Zymomonas mobilis subsp. mobilis ATCC 10988: one gene and its partner. The protein of the gene in region 1 interacts with the protein of each later gene in a pairwise test. Links are inferred from orthologs where the notes say so. Each region holds a gene or a part of one and is shown on either strand. Other genes may lie near its edges.

The links. Proteins that work in one complex are often made in the same cells at the same time.
Region 2: the proteins of ZMOB_RS08270 (region 1) and ZMOB_RS06440 interact in binary tests that used the Escherichia coli proteins (3 or more experiments, as listed by UniProt). The link is inferred for Zymomonas mobilis subsp. mobilis ATCC 10988 from one-to-one orthologs.

What each region holds. Positions count from the first base shown.
Region 1 is NC_017262.1:1,825,324-1,833,064, reverse strand. Bases 2,418-5,206 are described here. They hold ZMOB_RS08270 (single-stranded DNA-binding protein), read left to right. Parts: upstream 2,418-3,459; coding sequence 3,460-3,954; downstream 3,955-5,206. Other genes in these bases: cobT (cobaltochelatase subunit CobT), read right to left, coding at 4,029-5,206; feoB (ferrous iron transport protein B), read left to right, coding at 2,418-3,365. Outside these bases: dnaE (DNA polymerase III subunit alpha), read right to left, coding at 1-778; ZMOB_RS08280 (FeoA family protein), read left to right, coding at 1,132-1,434; more of feoB, read left to right, coding at 1,440-2,417; more of cobT, read right to left, coding at 5,207-5,873; cobaltochelatase subunit CobS, read right to left, coding at 5,898-6,881; ZMOB_RS08255 (J domain-containing protein), read right to left, coding at 6,910-7,533; ZMOB_RS08250 (TetR/AcrR family transcriptional regulator), read left to right, coding at 7,668-7,741. UniProt on the Escherichia coli protein: Plays an important role in DNA replication, recombination and repair. Binds to ssDNA and to an array of partner proteins to recruit them to their sites of action during DNA metabolism. Acts as a sliding platform that migrates on DNA via reptation.
Region 2 is NC_017262.1:1,438,141-1,444,091, reverse strand. The notes cover bases 1,378-4,312. They hold ZMOB_RS06440 (primosomal protein N'), read left to right. Parts: upstream 1,378-1,728; coding sequence 1,729-3,897; downstream 3,898-4,312. Other genes in these bases: ZMOB_RS06435 (capsule biosynthesis protein), read right to left, coding at 3,900-4,312; ZMOB_RS06445 (hypothetical protein), read left to right, coding at 1,378-1,600. In the rest of the region: ZMOB_RS06450 (thioredoxin family protein), read right to left, coding at 395-904; more of ZMOB_RS06445, read left to right, coding at 1,181-1,377; more of ZMOB_RS06435, read right to left, coding at 4,313-5,294; ZMOB_RS06430 (LTA synthase family protein), read left to right, coding at 5,699-5,951.

The DNA.
Region 1 (7,741 bases):
GTATATCTTCAAATAACCGCGCCATTTCTTCGCCGGATTTCATCCATGCTTCGGGAGAACTATGCCGCCGATCAGGGCTGTCCACATAAGCGGAATCAGCAATGCAGAGCATCGCATCATGGGCAGGATGAAAATCGGCTTCCAAAAAACACACTGGGTTAGTGGCAACTAACGGAATATCCCGATCATAAGCCAAGTCGATCAGCCCCTCTTCGGCGGCTTCCTCGATTTCTTCGGAACGGCGGGAAAGCTCGATATACAAACGATCGGGAAATATTTTTTGTAAAAGGGTCAGATAGGCTTCGGCTTCGCTTTGCTGTTCTTCCGCCATTAAGCGTGCCAAAGCGCCTTCTTTACCCCCCGTAAGCGCGAGAAGCCCCTGACTATGCTGTTCCAGAAATTCCATCGAGACATGGGGCGGCAATTCGAGCGGACGGCCAAGATGGGCATGGGATACCAAGGCACAAAGATTGTTATAGCCGTCTTCATCCTGTGCATAGAGCGACAGCCAATCTATTTTTAATTCCTGCCCACTGGCTTCCCCGCCACGCAGCGGACGAGCGACGGCAAGCAGACTGCCGATGATCGGCTGAACCCCGTCTTTTTTCCCGCTGTCGGAAAAAGTCATCACGCCATAAAGGCCGTTACGATCACAAATACCCGCCGCCGGAAAACCCATTTTTTTGGCATGTTGGGTGATGTCTTTTGGCTCGATCGCTCCTTCCAACATGGTAAAACCGGAAAAAATCCGTAACGGAACGAAGGGAGTATAAGGCATAGAGTGACCCAAGGCTAAAAAGACAAAATAAGGTGGTGCCTGTCCTAAGAACAGTTTTCAACCGTATTTTTTATATGGAAATATTTTGATTTGAATAGCAAAGAACGGGGTTTGATGAAAATCTTTCCTCGTAAAAGAAAGTAACTTTGTGAAGCCAGATTTACCTAACATTGTTATGTTATAATATTACATTATATTGATAAGCAGTTGCATTATCCGCCCATTTATGACAAGGCATGTCTTATATCGGATATTGTCATTATAGATAAAGAGAATGACTTTTGGATTATGGTTTTGGCGTTAATAAAGAGCGAAAGAACAGAACATAATCTGGTTTGAACAGGATAATAACTATGCGCCTTAATGAGATGCCATTAAAGAAAGCAACGGTTATCACGGATATCGATTGGTCTGCGTTACCCCCAGAAATCGGACGCCGTTTGCGGGATTTGGGTTTTCATAAAGGTGCCGAAGTCGAATTACAGCATTTTGCCCCGATCAGTCGTGACCCGATTGCCTGTCGAGTTGATAGAATATTGATTGCTATTCGACAGCAAGAGGCTTCGGTTATTTCTGTTAAAGACCCTGATGCCGCACCGGAACCAGCCCTTTCGGAAAAAGCGTCCTCTTCCCGATCAACTGTAGGACAGGCCTGACTTCCATGAACGGACATTGCGAAGATAATTCGCCCCCCTCTATTGACAACCACAACCCTTTGATTGCCATGGTTGGCAATCCGAATACGGGGAAATCTGCCTTATTCAACGCCTTGACCGGCGCGCATCAGAAGGTCGGCAATTATCCCGGGGTGACGGTTGAACGAAAATATGGCCACATGGCTTTGCCGGATGGTCGCCCTGTTGAAGTGGTCGATTTGCCCGGCACCTATAGTCTTGATCCCGGAAGTGCCGATGAACGGGTGACCCGTGATGTTTTATTCGGCCAGATGCCGAATGAAAAAATACCGGATATCTTGCTTGTCGTTTTGGATGCAACCAATCTTGGGCTTCATTTGCGTTTTGCCTTGCAGCTATTGAGCTTGAAGATTCCAACTGTTTTCGCGCTGAACATGGTCGATATGGCCGAGCGTGATGGTTTGAAGATTGATATCAATCTGTTGTCTGAAAAGCTGGGCGCCAAGGTTATCCCAACGGTAGCGGTCAGACGGCGCGGTATTGAAGAAGTCAAACAGGAAGTTGCCCATCTGGTCGATCAGATGGCCGAACAACCTTCCGACAAGAGCGAAGCCGCCGCCGTCTTGGCCGCGAGTGGAGCGCCGGTTTTAAAAGATATTTCTTCTTACCAACCGGAAGCCCAACGTCTGACCAAGGAAGTCACCAAGGTCGTTCACAAGCCCAAGGGTTGGACGCAGAAAATCGATGATATTGTTTTGCATCCAATTTTGGGCCCGATCATTCTGGCTGGCCTGATGTTTTTTATGTTTCAGGCGGTTTTTGCTTGGTCGCAAACCCCGATTGGTTGGATTGAAGACGGATTCACGGCTTTTGAGGCCTATATCAGGCCGTTACTGCCAGAAGGTCTGATCCGTTCCTTGATTGTCGATGGGGTGATTGCCGGTGTCGGCTCCGTTCTGGTCTTTTTGCCCCAGATTTTAATCCTGTTTTTGTTTATCCTGCTTTTGGAAGGTTCCGGCTATATGGTGCGGGCAGCCTTCTTGATGGACAGATTGATGGCAAAAGTGGGCTTGACTGGCCGTGCCTTTATTCCGCTGTTATCCTCTTTTGCCTGTGCCATTCCCGGCATTATGGCGACCCGTTCGATCGAAGACCCGAAAAGCCGTTTAACGACGATTTTGATCGCGCCTTTGATGACCTGCTCTGCGCGTCTTCCTGTCTATAGTGTTCTTATTGGTGCTTTTGTGCCTGATAAGGAAATCGGTTTGAAGATTGGCTTGCAAGGCTTGGTAATGTTCTTGCTGTATGTTGCGGGTATTGTTGCCGCTATGCTGGTGGCTTTGATTTTCCGCTATACCCTCGCTAAAGGCAAATCCGGCCTGTTTCTGATCGAAATGCCGCGTTACCAAATGCCGATCTTGCGCGATATTATGTTAGGATTATGGCAAAGAGCGATGATCTTTTTAAAGCGCGCTGGCACGATCATTTTGACGGTATCGGTCGCTTTATGGGCTGTTTTGGCCTTTCCGCGTGCGCCGGAAGGCGTGCCGCAAAGTGAATATTCTATTGCCGGACGGGTGGCGGCAGCCCTTGACCCAATCATGAAGCCTGCCGGTTTTAATCATGCGATGACCATGGCCGTTATTCCCGCTATGGCGGCGCGTGAAGTCGCGGTTAGCGCCTTGGCAACAGTCTATTCAATTGACAGTAGCGATGAAGAAAAAACGCAAGAATCCCTGATCGAAACGCTTAGAAAAGCCTGGCCATTATCGCAAGCCCTGGCTTTTCTGGCGTGGTTTGTTTTTGCGCCGCAATGTCTGTCCACTATCGCTGTGATCCGTCGTGAAACCAATGGTTGGAAATGGCCGTTATTCACCTTGGGTTATCTGTTCACCCTTGCCTATGTTGCTTCGACAATCGTTTTCCATGTTGCCCGAATGTTTGGGCTTTAAAATGTGTTTTTGCCGAGGGCTTTTCAGGAAAGCCTTTGGAAAAACCGAAAAAAACGGCTATGGAAAGAACAACGAATAGTGTCGAGGGAATTTTATGGCAGGCAGTGTCAACAAAGTTATTTTGCTGGGTAATTTGGGGCGTGACCCCGAAATAAGAAGCTTTAGCAATGGTAACAGAGTGGCTAATTTACAGATTGCGACCTCTGAAACATGGCGTGATCGCAATAGTGGTGAACGGCGTGAAAAAACCGAATGGCATTCTGTCGCCATCTTCAGTGAAGGTTTGGTGAAAGTTGCCGAGCAATATTTGCGGAAAGGCAGCAAAGTCTACATTGAAGGCCAGCTGCAAACCCGTAAATGGCAGGATCAGTCCGGTCAGGATCGCTATTCAACCGAAGTTGTTTTGCAAGGATTTAATGCCAGCCTTGTGATGTTGGATGGTCGCAGTGGCGGCGGTGATTTCAACGGCGGCGGCGGTTTTGGTGGCGGTAGTAATGCCGGATCGTCTAACAATGAATTGGGCAAAAGCAGCGTCGGCTTTGATTATGCGCCTTTTGACGATGATTTGGATGATGATGTGCCTTTCTAGGATTGGCCTTTCTTATAATAAAAAAGCCCGATTTTATCGGGCTTTTTTTTGTGGCAACCATCATGATTTTCCGGCTATTTTTTATCGTCAAAAAGCGCCGCCAGTTGTTCGACAATAGCGCCGCCCAGTTGCTCAGCATCCATCAGCGTTACAGCCCGTTTATAATAGCGGGTCACATCATGGCCGATACCAATCGCCAGCAATTCTACCGGTGATTTATTCTCAATCCAGTCGATGACTTTCCGAAGATGCTTTTCAAGAAAGCTGCTACTGTTGACGGAAAGTGTGGAATCATCCACCGGCGCACCATCGGAAATCACCATCAGGATACGGCGATCTTCTTGCCGTGCCAAAAGGCGATTATGCGCCCATAATAAGGCTTCGCCGTCGATATTTTCTTTTAACAACCCTTCCCGCATCATCAGGCCAAGCGAATTTTTCGCTCGCCGCCACGGTTCGTCTGCTTCTTTATAAATAATATGCCTTAGATCATTTAAGCGCCCCGGGGCTGCTGGACGACCATTATTCATCCAATCTTCGCGGCTGTTGCCGCCTTTCCATGCCCGCGTTGTAAAGCCGAGAATCTCGGTTCTGACCCCGCAACGTTCCAATGTCCGAGCCAAAATATCCGTAGAAATCGCGGCGATTGAAATAGGGCGTCCGCGCATCGAACCAGAATTGTCGATCAGGACGGTAACGACTGTATCTTTAAAGCTGGCCTCTCTTTCGATCTTATAGCTAAGAGGCAACAAAGGATTGGCGACCACGCGTGATAAACGAGCGGAGTCCAACAGGCCTTCTTCCTGATCGAAGTCCCAATGGCGGTTTTGCTGCGCCTGTAATCGGCGTTGAAGGCGATTGGCCAGCCGTGTCACCATGCCATGAAGGGCGTTTAACTGCTGATCGAGATAAGAACGCAGCCGCCGCAATTCCTCTTCATCGCAGAGATCATGGGCAGCGACGACCTCGTCATAGCGCGTCGTATAGATTTTATAATCAAAGGCATTAGGTGAAAGCATTTTCTGGCCGGAGGCATCGGGAGATAATCCTTCACCTTCGTCATCGCCGCCGCCATTTTCTTGTTCTTCACCGTCTTCACCGTCATGACTGGTAGAAGAGGTTATTTCCTCCGAGTCATCGGCTTGTTGCCCCTGCCCCTTCATTTCGGTGGCTTCGCTGCTGCTGTCTTCATCGCCTTGATCGGGTTTGCTTTCTGCCCCTTTCGGTGTTTCATCCTCATCTTCGCCATTGGCATCATCAGAATCCGTGGGCTTGGTTTCCGGCTGATCTTGTAGCGAGATGATTTGTAAATCTTGCAACAGATTTAAGGCTTGAGAGGTGAAACTCGATTGATCGGAAGCCGATTGCGCCAACGCATCCAAGGCTTGATCGGCCTTTTCTGCTACCCAAGGGCGCAAGAGCTCCAAGGCTTTTTTAGCCGATTCTGGCGGGGCATCGCCGGTCATTCTTTCCCGCAATAACAGCGGCAGGGCGATGTCTAACGGCACTTCTTCCCGAATTTTGATTTGCGACAAATTGGTCTTGGATAATTCGGATTCCAAGGCCACTTTCAAATTTTGCCGCACGCCATCCATCGCTTGCGCGCCAAGCGATTCTACCCGTGCTTGTTCCAGCCCATCGAGGATATGGCTGGCTTGGGCATCTATCGGTCTTTTTTCGGCATGTAACAGCGGATTATGCCATTTTGCTTTCAAGGCGAAAGCGTCGGTTACCCCACGCGCCAAAGCTACATTTTCAGGCGAAAGCAATCTGTCGGGCATCGGCACCGAGATCACACTATCCTTCATTGAAGGCGTTTGGGTCGTAAAACGGACATCCAGACCAGGCTTATCCGCAATCGCACGGGCAACACCGCTTAAATACTGCCGGAATTTATCGAATTGGGTATCGTCAGCCATGGTGCGCGGCTCTTTCATTACATATTAGTCCAGCGGTAAATCCTGACCAAAAACACGTTGGTAATATTCAGCCACCAGCGGTCTTTCGGATTCGTCACAACGATTCAGGAAAGAAACCTTGAAGGCAAAAGCCGTGTCTTTGAAAATGGATTCATTTTCAGCCCAGCTTAAAACGGTTCTAGGACTCATCACGGTTGAGATATCGCCGTTGATAAAGCCTGCGCGGGTCAGGTCTGCAACGTTGACCATACGGGCAATCAGCTTTTTACCTTCTTCGCTGTCATAGTCGGGGCGTTTGGCAAGGATGATCTTTTCTTCCGTTTCAGACGGGAGGTAATTCAGCCTTGTAACGATATTCCAACGATCCATTTGGCCTTGGTTAATTTGTTGCGTGCCGTGATAAAGGCCGCTGGTATCGCCCAAGCCAACGGTATTCGCGGTTGCGAACAAACGGAAATAAGGATTGGGGCGGATAACACGATTTTGATCCAGTAAAGTCAGCTTGCCACTGGTTTCCAAAACGCGTTGGATCACGAACATCACATCAGGACGACCGGCATCATATTCGTCAAACACCAAGGCTGTTGGCGTTTGCAAAGCCCAAGGCAGGATGCCTTCTTGAAATTCGGTGATCTGCTGACCATCGCGCAGCACGATTGCATCGCGGCCGATTAAGTCGATACGGCTGATATGGGCATCGAGATTGACGCGCATGGTCGGCCATTTCAGCCGTGCAGCGATCTGTTCGATATGAGAAGATTTACCGGTGCCGTGATAGCCCTGCACCATTACCCGCCGATTATAGGCAAAGCCTGCCAAAATCGCGAGGGTCGTTTCTTTGTCGAAGATATAAGCTGGATCAAGATCCGGCACCCGTTCATCGGCAATCGAAAAAGCAGGGACTTCCATATCGGAATCAATGCCGAAGACATCCCTTACCTTTACCTTGATATCCGGCGCGTCGAGAACCGTTTCACTGTCAGATTGAAAATTGTCGAACTCAGCCATGATCTTTCCTTGAGAATAACTTGTGATATTAGGCAAAAACAGCAGAGGATTTCAAATGCGTATAAGCGGCGATAACATCCTGTAATGCCTTCTCATAAGAGCGGTTGCCTCCATTGCGGTCAGGATGATAGCGCCGCAGTAATTCGGCATATCTTTTACGAAGTTTACCCCGATCGGCTCCGGCTTCAAGTCCTAGCGTTTTTAAGGCCTTTTCATCAGAAGGGGAAACACGCTTTCCGCTTTGGCGATGAAAAAAACCTTTATCGCCTGATCGTTTAAAGCGGGCAGCCACCGCATCAAGGGGGTCTTTGAAATCAGCCCAGCGTGGCGGGGGGGTGCTGCCATTGGTGGCGAAGGCACGGCTTTCTGTTTCCCAACCACTATAGGGACGCTGTTCGTGATAGATTTCTTCCTCGGACATGCCTTCAAAATAATTATAGCTATTATTAAAGGCGCGCACATGTTCGAGGCAAAACCAATGCCAGCGGCTATCGCCCCCTTCGGGGGGTGTTTCGCCCGCTTGACGAGGCGCTTTAAACTCGCCGAGCTTGGTGCAGCCGGGATGCTCGCAAAGGCGATCCTGCCCTGATACCCGTCCGTGGAATCGTTCGGAAGTGCTTTTTCTGTCTCTTTCCGCCAAACTTGTCCCCATATTCCGGCTCTTGGAATATCGAAGTTAAAGAGCCTTGTCCTTTCCTGTCTCGCGATATCCTTCTTAGATATAGCTTGAAAGTAAAAAATTTCTAGTTTAATTCCAGCCGGATGGAATGAAATAATGAGGTATTTATGGCACGCCCCAGAACCATTGACAGGGAAAGGGTCTTGAAGTCTGCGGAACAACTGGTTCAAAGAGCAGGCGC
Region 2 (5,951 bases), 390 kb from region 1 along the record:
TCACGCTGTATGCGATAGTCAGGGCCGCCCTGTCCGGCTGCATCTGACCGCAGGTCAGGTCAGTGACTTCAAAGGCGCGGATGTTCTGCTGGCAAATCTGCCGGAAGAAACACAAGAAATTCTCGGGGACCGGGGATACGACAGTAATAAAATCAGACAGTCTCTCGCAGACCGGAATATCACCGCCTGTATTCCGCCGAAGAAGAACCGGAAATCAAAGCCGCCTTACGACTGGCATCTGTATAAAAAGCGTCACCTCATCGAAAATATGTTCGCAAAGCTCAAAGACTGGCGGCGTGTCGCAACACGATACGACCGGTGCGCTCACACATTCATGTCAGCAATCCATATCGCAGCAAGTTTCATCTTCTATCTCAAAGAATGAGTCCTGAGCCTAGTGAACCCACTGTGCCAGCCAGTCGGCAATAGCCTGGGGCGTCATCGAGCGGGCATCAGCCAAAGCCGTGACATGCCCCGGGTTCAATAATTTATCTGTTTTTGGGTCAACAATCAGCAAGGTCGGAGCACCTTTTAAACGATCATTTAGACCGTAATGCGCGGGAATAGACAGATTTTTATCGAAGCGTCCCACATCAACCGTAACGATTTCATAATGTTTATCCATAAACCGTTTTAAATCCGGCTGATCGAACATGCCGCCCAAGATTCGGCAGTCAGGGCACCAATTGCCGCCGAGATCAATCAAAAGGAGCTTATTGGCTTTTTTGGCTTTGGCTCGAGCCTCGGCAACAGCTTTCTCAGCATGTGCCCGTTCATTGTAAGGCATAGGCAAGGGATGCGCTAGTTGATCAAAATTGGAGATAGCGATCTTGGGTGCTGGCACCGCATTGGCTGGAGAAAAGGCCATGAACATAAGCAAGGACACGGGAATCAGACGACGCATATCGCAACACCTCAAGCCAAAAGCGGATAATATTACCTAAGGTTATAATAAAAAATATTAAAAACAAGCGTCTTGTAAAAGGGAAGAAAGCCAAAAGGTTAAAATATATCAAAAGCTTTAAAAAGAGATATTTTTAGTTGAATTATGAATGAACGGAACATTCTAAGCCCATTCACATACTATATTATATAGTGTTTGTAATCGGAACAAAGCTCGTGATTATGCCATTCCGGTCTTTGTTCAGTTATCGGATTCTGTTCCGGAAAAGAGGCAGTAATGTTAAAAAATATCTTGCGATTACTTGTAGCAGCCATTGCTGCTTCCTCATTGACAGCGACCGTTGTGACCCCAGCTTTAGCGCATCATCATGGCGGTCCGGGAGGCCCCGGCGGTTGGGGAGGTGGACCAGGACCCGGTGGTTGGGGCGGTGGCCCCGGCGGTTGGGATGGCCCGAGACACCATCATCACCGCGGTGGTGGTTGGGGCCCCGGTGCAGCATTTGGCATGGGAGCGCTTGGCCTTATGACGGGAGCGATTATTGCAAATGGCTCCTATAATCGTGGATATTATGATGGCGGTGGCGGCTATTACGGCGGTTACTCCGGCTATTATGGCGGCGGCTACGCCAATTGTAACACCCGTATGCAATGGGACCCATATATTGGGGATTATGTCTCAATGAGGGCATGTTACTAGGATATCGGAATAGAGCTGTTAGGCAGGCGAGAACGCCTGCCTATCCGCTATAGAGATTGAAGCTTTTGCATCAAGTAGCCATAATCAGATATAAATGCTTTTTTCTTTATTAAGCGGATCAAATCTACGTGAAACGCCGCATCTCTGTTTTGACCACCAATCCTTCTTTGGGGATTTTGACCTATAGCTTGCCAGAAGGAAAAGCGGTTACGGCAGGTCAGCTTGTCAGTATTCCCCTAGGTCCTAGGCAAATATTAGGGATGCTGTGGGAAGAGGACGTTTCAAATCAGATAAAAATCGCAGATAACCGACTACGTCCGGTGAGCAAGATCTATGATTTGCCCGAAGCGAGTCATTGTTATCGGAAATTTATTCAGTGGGTTTCCTCCTATTATATGGCACCGTTAGGTGCCGTTCTTCGTATGGGAATCCCCTTTTCACCTGCAACGATAGAAAGCAGGGAAATCAAGAATTATTATGTCCCCAAAAGAGAATGGCCTAAATTAACGCCCTTAAGACAACAGGCTTTAGAAAAACTTTCAGGGGAAAAAGGCTCTGTCCGTGAGCTGGCAGAAAAGGCAGAAATATCACCTGCTGTTATTCGCGCTTTGATCAAAACGGGTTTGATAACAGAACAAAAAACATCTTTAGAGATAGTATTATCGCTACCCGATCCTGATTTTAATGCCCCCATTCTTTCAGAGACACAAAGCAAAGCGGCTGAAATCTTAAAGGAATCCATAGCGAAAAAGAGCTTTGAAACTTTCTTATTGGATGGCGTGACCGGATCAGGAAAGACCGAAGTCTATTTTGAAGCCATTGCCCAGACTTTGCGTGACGGCAAACAATCCCTGATATTGCTACCCGAAATTGCTTTAACAGAACCTTTTTTAAAACGCTTTCAGGCGCGTTTTGGCTGTGAGCCTGTTGTTTGGCATTCCGATTTATCGCAAGCCCGCCGCAGAAAAAATTGGCAAGCGATTGTAACAGGCCAAGCCAAAGTGGTTATTGGCGCGCGATCAGCCTTGTTTTTACCGTTTAAGGCAATCGGTCTCATTATTGTTGATGAAGCACATGAAACCAGTTTCAAACAAGAAGACGGTGTTTGTTATCAAGCGCGGGATGTCGCAGTCATGCGCGCCAAATTCGAGAATATCCCTGTTATCTTAGCGACCGCAACACCCGCGATTGAAAGCGTTATGCAGGTACGTTTGGGTAATTATAAAGAAATACGATTGGCAGAACGCCATGGATCAGCAGGGTTACCGACTATTCATGTGATAAACATGACCGAACAAGCCCTAGCTAAAGGTCGGTGGTTAGCCCCGCCGCTGGTCAAAGCGTTGACCAATGCAGTGGAACGCCATGAGCAAGGTCTGCTTTTTCTCAATCGACGGGGCTATGCGCCTCTCACCCTGTGTCGTCATTGCGGTCATCGTATAAAATGTCCCCATTGCACCGCATGGATGGTTGAGCATCGCCAATTGGGACAAATGATTTGTCATCATTGCGGTTTTACGATGCCTGTCCCAGACAAATGTCCCGAATGTCAAACAGCCGATAGCCTTGTTGCCTGTGGCCCCGGAGTCGAAAGAATCGCAGAAGAAACGGCTTTGCTTTTCCCAGAAGCCCGCATTGAAACGATTACATCGGATACATTAGCCACCCCCAAACAAGCCGCCGAATTTGTTGAAAAAATGGATCAAGGTGCCATCGACATAATCATTGGCACCCAGCTGATAACGAAGGGATATCATTTCCCAAGATTAACCGTTGTTGGGGTGGTTGATGCGGATATCGGTTTGCAAGGGGGAGATTTAAGAGCATCAGAACATAGTTTTCAGCAAATTGCACAGGTTGCTGGACGGGCGGGAAGAAGTGCTCTGGACGGGCATGTTTTTATCCAGACATATGAACCGGAGACGCCTGTTATTTCGGCCTTGGCATCAGGGGATCGTGAAGCCTTTTATCAAACGGAATTAGAAATCAGAGAAATAACGGAAGCACCGCCTTTTGGGCGCTATGTCGCCTTGATTATCTCTTCTGAAAAACAGGAAATAGCTGAGGCGGTAGGCCATCAATTGGGGCAGAGAAAGCCGGAGGGCGATGGAATAGAAGTCTTTGGCCCCGCACCTGCCCCGTTATTACAGTTAAGAGGTCGTTATCGGTATCGTTTTCTGATCCAAGCCAAGAGGAATATCCCGATACAACGAGTTATTCATCAATGGCTTTCAAAGATTTCTATTCCGTCTTCTGTCCGCATTACAATTGATGTTGATCCCTATAGTTTCTTTTAATGTTATGACCGTTTGAAAGCGATATTCCGTTTATGGCTTGCAACGGCAGTGACTAATTTTGAAGAAGGTCTTCGCTGTAAACTGGCTGATAAATCATGCATAAGGCTAGGCTCAATTGGGCAGGCAGATTGCAAGCGAGTAAGAACCCCTTCCATCACTTTTTCAAGCGCCTCTTCAGAGAAAAAGCCACCTGCGACAAGGCATCTTTCAATTAAGACCCGCCGGAAAGCCCCAAAAATTTCTTGATCCGGTTTGCCAGGGTTACTCCAGAAATCATCCAGACTACCTTGATAGGTAACGCCTTCCATATCATAAACAGCCTGCCCCAATGTGATGACCGGCACGTTACAATTTAAAGCCAAAGTGCCACAGGTACTATTGATAGTCACCAGAGCTTGGGCTTTTTGGGTCACAAGGGCAATGTCACCGAGTTCCATATAGTCAATACGGTCGGTTATACCGAGCCTGTCCGCGATCACCCGTATTTCGGCGCACCAGTCACGGACACCATTATCCAGAGGATGCTCTTTTATAACGAGCCTGAGATGTTTGGGGGCATGGAAGGCAAATGAACCTAGAACCAGTTCAATGGCATCGAGCATTCCGTTGAAAGGAGAATGCAATCTGACCTGAGAATCGCCATCCAATTGCAACGGGAATAACACATAAGGTGTCTGTTCCCGTTCCAGCCTTTCTAGCAACATATCGGTACGAGCCTGTGCTTTTTTGCGGCGACATAAACGTCTTAACCAACCGACACCTTCGACCAAAGGGGGCCAAGGGCGGTAGTCCTTCCAATGGGGATAATGCCATTTTAAAGCTGCAGTAGCGAGGCTGTAAGCAACCCCTTCATAGGCACGCCGGACAAAAGAAGACGGCACGGGTCGGTGTTCAGCTATGGGCGGTAATTTAGCGGCCTCGGCCTTATACCATTCAGGATCTTTCGGTAAGGAAGAGTGACCATTGACGCCGCCTAATTCGAGCGTAACCCAATCCGGACGGATATAGCCTTCTTCAAAAACATGCACAGGGATATGAAGTTTACGGCAAACATGAATAGCTGCCCGATGTAAAGCCCGACAATCACCAAATAAAACAACATCGGTGATATTCCGTTTTTTGACGGTTTCCTCAAAAAAAGCAGGCCAATCGTCTTCATTTCCGCAAAAATCGATACCGTTAGGCAAACGCCAAAAAAAGCGATCGCCACCATTAAAGTTAATTTTATAAACGGTATAACCGTGCTTTGTCAGAGCTTGACCAAGTCGGCGAAATAAAGGCCCCATGAGCCCTTGCAGCAATAAAAGATTGCGTTTGGGGAGCGGCACCCGAGTGGCAGGCGCAGCAATTAAAGGCGCGTTATCACTCTCGGCAATCGTCTTCCGATATTCATACATGGTTTTTGTTCTCTGGAATACGCCTGATGAAATATCTGCTTGGGGATAAGCTTTGAAGGACGATTTCGGCCATACGGCCCCTTTCATCTACGCGACAGGAATAAAACAATTTCTTGTCTTGATTTAAAGACAATCGTTATACGAATACTTCTGATAATAAAAACAAATCGAATTTAATAGCCCTGTTCATAGGCTATTTATGGAATTTATGGCAGGAATTTCACAATATTCTCATCATTCTAGAGAATTATTATGAGATGAGGTGTCGCTGCAATAGTGGAAAGCGCACAGAATATCCCCTTAAAGCTTAAGAGGCATAGACAGAGTCACTATAGCGGCTCATAGACGTTTTTCTTCACCCATTTATTTTCTGATTTGATCGTAGTTTAAGGCAGTAATCCAAAGTGATAAATGACCTACTGTTTTTGGCAGTAACCCTTATTATAAGCTTTGTTATAGACCATTACTCCCTACCTTATGGTAGAAGAAGCGGCGGCGGTCTTATCCTTCATAGCGGTGTCGTCACAGCAGCCTATAGTCTATTTCTGTTCTTAACAGGTAATCCTTTATTATCATCTATTATAACTTTATCATTACAATCCGCTTTAACCGCTATTTCAAATACAAAATATAAAATGCTTGGAGAACCCCTAATTT